3 regions of the Lacticaseibacillus huelsenbergensis genome follow, and region 2 is predicted to be linked to each of the others. Evidence: predicted binding sites of a transcription regulator. Region 2 holds the regulator's gene; each other region holds the start of a gene.

What was found. Region 2 encodes HrcA, which represses chaperone genes, less so after heat shock. Its sites were predicted from a motif close to TTAGCACTCNNNNNNNNNGAGTGCTAA; they were not measured.
Region 1: the regulator HrcA is predicted to act here: its motif matches at 2,204-2,230, upstream of LHUE1_RS04795 (Hsp20/alpha crystallin family protein).
Region 3: the regulator HrcA is predicted to act here: its motif matches at 1,964-1,990, upstream of clpP (ATP-dependent Clp endopeptidase proteolytic subunit ClpP).

The regions. Positions count from the first base shown of each region.
Region 1 covers NZ_CP120687.1:1,070,066-1,073,348, forward strand. Annotated here, with positions in the region: gene LHUE1_RS04790 (heavy metal translocating P-type ATPase) at 1-1,082, opposite strand, end outside; gene LHUE1_RS04795 (Hsp20/alpha crystallin family protein) at 1,563-2,003, opposite strand; gene LHUE1_RS04800 (iron-sulfur cluster biosynthesis family protein) at 2,299-2,703, opposite strand.
Region 2 covers NZ_CP120687.1:2,816,255-2,819,537, reverse strand. Annotated here, with positions in the region: gene hemW (radical SAM family heme chaperone HemW) at 1-676, shown strand, start outside; gene hrcA (heat-inducible transcriptional repressor HrcA) at 835-1,881, shown strand; gene grpE (nucleotide exchange factor GrpE) at 1,949-2,542, shown strand; gene dnaK (molecular chaperone DnaK) at 2,573-3,283, shown strand, end outside.
Region 3 covers NZ_CP120687.1:2,184,901-2,188,183, reverse strand. Annotated here, with positions in the region: gene LHUE1_RS10100 (sugar-binding transcriptional regulator) at 1-311, opposite strand, end outside; tRNA gene LHUE1_RS10095 (tRNA-Arg) at 870-941, opposite strand; gene clpP (ATP-dependent Clp endopeptidase proteolytic subunit ClpP) at 1,348-1,938, opposite strand; gene LHUE1_RS10085 (MarR family winged helix-turn-helix transcriptional regulator) at 2,056-2,511, opposite strand; gene whiA (DNA-binding protein WhiA) at 2,812-3,283, opposite strand, start outside.

The DNA of each region.
Region 1 (3,283 bases), 1.3 Mb from region 2:
GCTGGCAGACGGTCAGCAACCGGCACAGCATCGGTCAGGGACCGCGCCAAAATGTGGGTTGACTGACCTTCTGCGCTCGCCGCCAAGTTCAACAATTCATCTTGTGAGAAACCTGCTTGTGGCAAGATCGCCGCCACTTTTAAAATACCGCGCGTCACCGTACCGGTTTTATCAAACGCAAACGTCCGGGCATCACTAAGTTTTTCAAGTGTGGTGCCTGACTTGACGATAATCCCGTTACGACTGTTGCGGCTCATGCCGGAGACCATCGCAATCGGTGCCGCCAAAATCAGCGGACATGGCGAAGCAACAACGAGCACTTGGGCAAACCGAACCGGATCGCCTGACAAGTACCAGCCTAGACCGGCAATCACATAAGCGATCAAAGTGAACGGTACCGCATAGCGATCGGCCATCCGGACAAAATGCGCCGGCCGTGCTTCTGATTCCTTAACTAATTTGATAATCCCTTGATACTGACTATCTTCGGCACGCTGGGTAACTTTAACGGTTAACGCAGCATCACCGTTAATTGTCCCGGACATGATATCCGTACCTGCGTTTTTGGCAACTGGTTTAGACTCACCGGTTAAACTGGCTTCATCGACCAAACTCTCGCCTGCCAAAACCGTACCATCGACTGGAACAACTTCCCGCGGCTTAACCAAGATCGTTTCACCGACTTGGACCGCATCAACATCAACATCTTCAACGTGACCATCAACCATCCGATGAGCCGTTGTCGGTGCATTTTCCAACAACTGTTTCAATTCGCTGCTGGCTTTTGTCGCAGCAAAATCTTCCAGCGCATCGCCACCGGTTAACATGAGCAACACAATCATCGATGCCCAGTACTGACCGACTGCCAACGTTGCGACAACCGCCGTAATGGCTAATAAGTCCACCCCAAAGTTACCGGACCGAATTGTTTTCACCATGCCCCCGAACATAATCAAGGCGATAATCGACCCCATCACCGTGATTAGCCCCTGAGCAATCAATGGCTGTTTTAATACGAACGCAAAGACCAGCGCAACGGCACTTACAGCGAGCACCATCATTAACTGCCAGTTCTTCTTCATTGTTGCCACTCCCTTTTCCTAAGTACCTTAATTATAACCATTACAATCTGAAAAAGCAATCCTTTTTAGAACGAATATAATCTGGCTTGGAAAATGTTTTTCACGCAACGCCCAATTCAGCTTGGACTAACTTACTGGGAAAGATCCCGTTAACACCGCGCCCTTTTGCCGCTTTAACGGTAATGATGTACCCGGTTTATTTTTTGGCATCCCTAATATTTACCTTCCATTATACGCCTTTGCAGGTAAAAGATTCGCGGATTGAAGCTTATTTGTGCGTCAATTTCACATGGGATTGGGAATGGTTCGAAAGAATCCGCTGCCAAGATGGTCTCTGAATCTTATACGTGACACTTCTGCTTTCGATAACGCGCTCCCCGGCGCAGGGGTCGGCTCACGCTCACACGAAAAAAAGATTCCCACCGGTTTCCCGATGAGAATCTTTGTCGTGACTTGTGTTGCTAGGCAAACAGATTCGAATTAGTCAATCGTGATCTGATGGCTTCCTTCTTGATCGCCTGTCAACTTAGGCAGATCAATCGTCAAGACACCATCAGTGACTTTAGCGCTGATCTTACCCTCATCAACATTTGGCAACCGATAGCTGCGGCTCATCCGACCATAGCTGCGTTCAGACATCAGCATATTGCCTTCGTTGTCTGAATGATCGGCTTGCTCTTCATGCTTAACCGCAACACTCAGAATGCCATGATCGTAACTCAGATTAATGTTTGGCTTCTCGATACCGGGAACATCTACCTTCACAACATATGACTTGTCATTTTCCTGAATATCCGTTTTCAGCAGGCGACTGCTATCACCGCCACGACTCGGCGTGAAGCTGTCAAAAATATGCCGTCCTAAATCATTGAAGAATGGATCATCCAACCAATCATTGCGCCGCATAAGATCATTAGCCATCATCGAAAACTTCCTTTCAATATAGTGAGCGTGAGCAGGAGCGCTTAGAAATCGGAGTGTAAGCGGCTTCAGACGTGAATGGCTGAACTTTGGCCATTTACGTCTGAAGTCCTTACACGGAGATTTCTGCGACTGCGAACGCGTTATGGACATTGACGTCATTGCTGTTCCCTTAGAACACATAAAGTATAACACAAAAATTAGCACTCGTCATGCACGAGTGCTAATTTTTGTTCTTCTAACCTTTGCTAACTCACAGTTTCTGCTCTTGGAACTCGCAACAACGATCCGCTATTTAGCAAATCTTGCCGCCCAAGGATTTCATTTCTTCACGCCGCTTGTCATCGGATTGCGGTTTTGCCGTCACGTGGTTCAGTGTCACCGCGCCGTCCAAAATGCCGCTATCATCGCGCAAAGCTAACGAAGCATTCTTGAAATCAAGCGTTAGCCCGCTGCCGAAATAATCTGTCTCCGGATCACCGGTCGTCAAGTTGAAACCGGCGTCGTTTTCTAGCGGCAGTGCATAATCCTGATCGTCCGTATCCGTCACGACAATTTGGTACTTATTGCCAATGGCACAGGAACCGCCTAATTTGGAATACTTACTCGAACCATCATCCAATGCCAGGAACAAATGTTGATCCTTGGCAACATGGTTGTTCAAATAAGTCACCGCAGCTGGTTTGATCGTGATCTTCATGTTGGACCATCCTTTCAAATACATTGTGCACAACTTATTTACCATCTTTATGGTATCCAGTTTGTCCCCAGAAGTCAAATTCCGAGTTTTTCGCAATCAACAACAGGTTGTCCACACGGGTTATCCACATGTGCGTAACTTGACACCCAAAATATAGTATGAAGAACTGGAATTGACACCAAATAGACGATTCGAAAAATTCAAGTAAAAAATTTTTCGAACGCAGTCATCCACAGTTTTTAATCGTTCGATTTCACAAACTTCAGCGCACCAATCCCGCTCCCATGGCTGGGAACAAACGTTTTGTCACAAGTAAAAAAAGTTTATCCACAAGTTATCCCCAGATCGGTGGACAACTTAATCACACCCGAAAATCTTAGTTATGAACAGTATCCACAGAGTTATCCACAGGTCAATGAGCACTTTTACCAAAAAGTTACCCACTCTTGACAAAACTTTTTCTTGAACTTTTCCACAGGTTATTCGCTAAACTTTCGTTAAAATTTGGGAAACCGCTTCCGACTAACTACGCAAATGAATCTAAAAAATCCCCGACCAAGAACCGAACATTCTCAATCGG
Region 2 (3,283 bases):
TTTGATTTTCCGATTACCTGATCAAAGCCGGGACGATTTTTTAAATAGTCTACAAAAAGCCCTCGATTTAAATTTACCGCATTATTCGACGTATTCACTCATTCTTGAACGGAAAACCATCTTTTATAATTTGATGCGCCAAGGCAAATTGCGCTTGCCAACGCAGGATGTCGAAGCCGATATGTATCAGGATGCCATTGATCTAATGGAGGCACACGGCAGACATCAATATGAAATCAGTAATTTTGCCAAAGATGGTTATCAATGCCAACACAATCTGCTTTACTGGCAAAATGACAAGTACTTCGGCTTTGGAGCTGGTGCGTTTGGTTATCTTGGGCGCGATCGGTATCACAATTATGGTCCGATCAAACAGTACCTAACGCCGCTTCACACCGATCATTTACCGGTTTTGGCCCATCATTTGGTTCCGGTTTCCGAACAAATTGAAGAAGAAATGTTCCTTGGCTTGCGAACCATGCGCGGCGTAAGTGAAAAACGCTTCTATCAGCGCTATCATCTGACCGTTGATGCCGTTTATGGCGAGACCGTACCTGAGTTGGAAAGCCAAGGCTTGTTACAGCGCGATGATGGTTTCATTCGGCTGACCAACAAGGGCAAGTTTTTAGGCAACGAAGTCTTTCAACAGTTTTTGCTTGACGAGCCGCTTATTTAAACGGCTCTTTTTTCTTGAAAAAATGGCCGCCACTGGCTAGAAACACCGAAAACACTGAAGATTTTAGCAATGTCGCCTTGACTTTGCTAACAGTGCTTGGTATATTATTCAGTGTATTAGCACTCGTGCGAAACGAGTGCTAAAGGTGAGGTGAGAAAATGTTGACGAAACGGCAAGTGCTCGTCTTAAAAGAAATCATCCGCCTGTTTACTGAAAGCGGAGAGCCGGTTGGTTCAAAGCGATTGATGCGCGAGCTGCCCATTCATGTCAGTTCCGCCACAATCCGTAATGATATGGCGTCGCTAGAAGATGCCGGTTTGATCACCAAGACCCACAGCAGTTCCGGGCGCGTACCGTCAACGCAAGGCTATCGTTATTATCTCGATCACCTTGTTGAACCGGTGCGTGTTTCGCATCAAGAACTGGCGACTATCAAGCAGGCATTTAGCCAGCGATACAATAAGATGGATGAGATTGTTGCGCAAAGTGCGCAAATTTTGTCTAATCTGACGAGTTACACGGCCATTAGCTTGGGACCTGAAGTAACCAATATCAAGCTGACAGGTTTTCGCCTTGTTCCATTAGGCAATCACCAAGTCATGGCGATTTTGGTCACGAATAACGGTAACATTGAAAACCAGGTCTTTACCGTATCGCAAAACATCTCATCCGATGAGCTCGAAAAGGCGATTCGAATTGTCAATGATCAACTCGTTGGACTGCCACTAATTCAAGTTGCACAGCGGCTGAAAACCGATGTGCCTTCGATGTTAATGCAGTATCTGACCAGTCCTGAAGGCTTCTTGGATATCTTCGGTAACGTTTTGAAATCTGCTGCTTCCGAGCGCTTTTACGTTGGCGGGCGGTTGAATCTGATGGATTACCTAGGCGATTCCGATATCCATGAACTGAAAAAGATTATGTCATTGATTGACGCTGATCACGGTGATCTGACGGAACTGCTTGGCGGACCGATTCGTCAAACGCCGGTTCAAGTACGCTTGGGTCCAGAGCTTAAGCCAATTGATTTGGCCAACCTCAGTTTAATCACCGCTAGCTACGATGTTGGTGACCACGGCACCGGGATGATCGCCTTGCTAGGCCCGACGCAGATGCCTTATTCGAAAATGATCGGACTGCTGGATGTTTTCCGTGAAGAGCTGGCAAAACGGTTGACGGATTATTATGCCAACTTTGATCAATAAAAATTAAAAAATATTTGTTAGTGTGGATCCATGAATGCCAGCAAATATGGTTTAAAGGGAGGATACCATGGCAGAAAAAAAAGCAAAGCAAACTGCAGCAGATACCGCCAAACAGGCAAAACAACCTGCTGAAGCGTCAGGATCTTCGCTTAAAGAAGACATTCTGAAAGAAAGCATCGCTGATCTCAATGATCAACTAAAAAGCAGCCAACATGATGGCGAGCAGTTGAAAAAAGAACGTGATGAATTCGAAGATAAATATCTGCGGGCAGCCGCGGAAATTCAAAATATGAATCATCGGTTCGAAAAAGAGCAACAGAAACTGCTGAAGTATGACGGCCAGAAGTTAGCAAAGGCGATTTTGCCAGTTGTCGATAATCTTGAACGTGCGCTTGCAACCGAGGCCAAAGATGATAGTGCTGCTTCATTGAAAAAGGGTGTCCAGATGGTTTATGACCACTTGGAACGCGCTTTGAAAGAGAACGGCATCACTGCCATTGATGGCACAGGCGAAAAATTTGATCCGAATACCCAACAGGCCGTACAAACAGTCGCGGCTGATGACAAACACGCAGCTGATACTGTCGCGCAGGTCCTGCAAAAAGGGTATTATCTCAAAGATCGCGTTTTACGCCCTGCTATGGTCGTTGTTGCTAAATAATTAAACTGAAAATAAAGAAGGTATAACAATATGAGTAAAGTTATTGGTATTGACTTAGGAACCACCAACTCAGCTGTTGCGGTTTTGGAAGGCAATCAGCCAAAGATCATTACAAATCCTGAAGGCAATCGGACCACACCGTCTGTTGTTGCGTTTAAAGATGGTGAAATTCAAGTCGGTGAAGTTGCCAAGCGTCAGGCAATTACCAACCCGGACACGATTGTTTCGATCAAACGCCACATGGGCGAAGCCAACTACAAAGTTAAGGTTGGCGACAAGGAATACACCCCTCAGGAAATTTCAGCGATGATTCTGCAATACATCAAGAAATTTTCTGAAGACTATCTGGGCGAACCGGTTAAGGATGCCGTTATTACCGTGCCGGCTTACTTCAATGACAGCCAACGTCAGGCTACCAAGGATGCCGGTAAAATTGCCGGTTTGAATGTACAGCGGATCATCAACGAACCAACCGCCTCAGCATTGGCTTATGGCTTGGACAAAGGCGACAAGGATGAAAAGATTCTGGTTTATGACCTTGGCGGTGGGACCTTTGATGTTTCCATTCTGCAATTAGGTGATGGCGTCTTTGAAGTTCTGTCAACCAATGGCGATACCCATTTGGGCGGGGATGATTTTGATAACAAGATCATCAACTGGTTGGTTTCCGAATTCAAGAAGGACAACAACATCGACCTGTCTAAGGACAAGATGGCCATGCAACGTTTAAAGGATGCTGCT
Region 3 (3,283 bases), 630 kb from region 2:
TGCGTTGCCAGCCGCTTTTCGTCATCTTTGATTCCCAGCAACTGATTCATCAAATGATCAAGACCGTGAAAAGTTTCTAGCCCTTTTGCTGTCAACACCATGCCAGATTTCGAACTTTCTAAAAGTCCCTGTCCGCGCAAAAAATCTGTTTCTGTACGTAACGCGCGTTCTGAAATCTTCATCTGTTCGGCTAACGTTCGCCGACCAACCGGTGCCATCCAGTTAATAAATTGAAGGACCTGATAGCGTTTAGTGACGACGCCCATCAGATCAGGCGCGATCGCTTTGAGCCACGCAAGTTCAGTATGCATAAGGCACGTCCTTCTTTAATGGGTCATTTCACGTCCCTCCGAGTCGTTTGCCGACCCAGCAAGCTGAAAAAAATTAGGAACCCAACGTTTGCTGTTTTCCCTTACCAACAAAACCAATTGTAGCAGGGGTTCCGCTTTATCGCAAGTCTGTTGCCTAAATCGTCTCAAAGTAATCACAAAACCGGCTAAGTTTGAACATCTACTTCAAGAATGATTCAAACGTTCGGCATTTACCAGTTTCGGCAACCTCGCTGCGGCTTTTTGATATCAGGGGTTTCGGCTTGCTTCTAATGAAATTTTCATGCACTGTATTTCGGTCTATTTCAACAGCCTACACACAGCCAGTCATGGGTTCTTTCATCACTGCTTGTTCTGTTTTGAGCATTTTTCAAGCGAAACTGCTATTTGGTGAGGGAGCGATTTCATTTGGCGTTTTCTTAGCTTAAAAAGGGCTATGCTGATCAGCGACATTTGCGTCCTACAAACACATTATGGCAAACAAAAAGCCCGCCATAGCGGACTTTTCTATTTTCGGTATTTTCCATATGACTGGAATTCTGCGCAGCCCGGGAGTCGAACCCGGATTTCGAGAACCGGAATCTCACGTGCGATCCATTACACTAACCGCGCAAGTACCTAATTATATTACTCAATCAGGGGGCAATTTGCAAGTCTTTTTATGTAGAGCGTGAGCAGGAGCGCTTAGAAATCGGAGTGTAAGTGGCCTCAAGCCTAAATGGCTGGTCTTTGGCCATTTAGGCTTGAGGTCCTTACACGTAGATTTCTGCGACTGTGAGCGCGTTTTTGCGTCGGAGAACTTCAGTCACGGTCTGCACCATTGCGACCAAGGTCCTTACACGCAGGTTTCTGGCCCAGTGAGCGCGTTTCGGAACCGGATTGCCCCCAAACCTTATTTTTTCACTGCCTATACTGATTCATTCTCGGCGGTTATCCTCAAATTCCTTCTACCCGTCCTTCCACTCCCACGAAAAAAACACACCGCTAACCAAAGCGGTGTGCCAATTCGTTTAAACCTTTATTTTTGATTATTCTTATTAACCAGAATATCATCAATCAAGCCGTAATCCTTGGCTTCCTGAGCGCTCATATAGTGATCACGTTCAGTATCCTTCTTGATTTGCTCAACTGTCTGACCTGTTGCATCGGCCAGGATCTGGTTCATCTTTTTACGTGTCTTCAAAATTTCTTCGGCCGCAATTTCGATTTCGGTTTGCTGACCTTGGGCACCACCTGAAGGCTGATGGATTAAAATGGTCGAATTCGGCAAAGCAAAGCGTTTGCCTTTCGTGCCACCGGCTAACAGGACAGATGCCATGGATGCAGCCATCCCAATAGCAATGGTCTGAACATCGGACTTGATGAAGTTCATGGTATCAAGCATCGCCAAGCCGCTGGTGATCACACCACCGGGACTGTTGATGTAAAGGTAAATGTCCTTTTCAGAATCCTGTGCATCAAGAAAAAGTAACTGGGCGATGACCGAGTTTGCCATTTGATCGTTTACTTCACCGGACAACATGATGATCCGGTCTTTTAATAGACGTGAGTAAATGTCGTAAGCACGTTCGCCACGACTGGTTTGTTCAACGACGGTAGGTACTAGCATGTCCTAACCTCCTGAAAATCGTTTTTTAGCACTCTTTAAAGTACAGTGCTAAGTATACTGCTAAAGTCAAATAAGGTCAAAGATTTTAATCACAATCTTTGACCTTATAAAAATCGTTCAGACTTGTGGGTAGGCGTCGTCAGCGATAGCACTCAGATGCTCATCGACACGCGTTACCTCAGTCTTGATACGATCATATTCAGTTTGCGGCAAATTCATCAATTCCATGCAGGAGCCAACATGTTCAAAAATCTCGTCGCGAGCGTCCAAAGCCTTTTGCGTCAAGCTAACATCAACGCGACGTTCATCTTCGGTTGATCGTTTGCGGCTGATCCAGCCATCTTTTTCCAGACGCTTCATTAATGGTGTCAAAGTACCGCTGTCCAACTCAAGTGTTTGGCCCACCTGCTTAACCGACATCGTGCCGTGTTCATACAGCGACAGCAACGTAATGTACTGCGGATAAGTCAACTTAAATGGCGCCAATGCCTGAGCATAGAAATGATTATATTGTTTCTGTGCCTTGTAAATTGCAAAACAAAGTTGTTCATTTAATGTGATCGGTTTGACCATAGTGCTTCCTCCTAAAACCTAAGCAACAATTGTATCCCGCTGAACGTGACAATTACCACTTCATCTGGTAATAACATCACTGCAAATCCGAATGTAAACTGACTCATGTTTCTTGTCGTGGCACTCGTCAACCAGCGCACTGCCGGACAGTTTTTAGCGTCCTAAAAGTGGCAGCCGGGTCGTTCAAACGCCTACATCAAATAACTTGATGTCGGTTACATTGTACACGATTATCTTGAGGAAACAAAGGCATTATCTTATAAATATGACTTTTTGCTTATCTTGCAATTATCATAGCTGCTAGGCATCTTCCGGTTGCTGGTAACCCTCAGCAATCTGATTGAGTTTGCGCAACCGATGATTGACGCCTGACTTCGAAATTGTCCCACCCGGAACCATGGCACCCAACTCCTGCAACGAGACATCCGGATGGGCTAAGCGCAAAACGGCAATTTCGCGCAGTTTGGTTGGCAGATTATCCAACCCCACATGATCTTTAAGATAGTTGATATTCTCAATTTGTTTCTGGGCCGCATCAATGGTTTTGTTCATATTCGCCGTTTCGCAATTAACGAGGCGGTTCACCGAGTTACGCATATCGCGCACAATCCGGACATCTTCGAACTTAAGCATCGCATTCGTTGCCCCGATCACCTGCAGGAAATCCGCGATTTTTTCGGCTTCTTTTAAATAAACAATATAGCCGCTTCGGCGTTCGACGGTACGCGCATTCAGGTTGAAATGATTCATCATTTTCAAAATGCCGGCATTG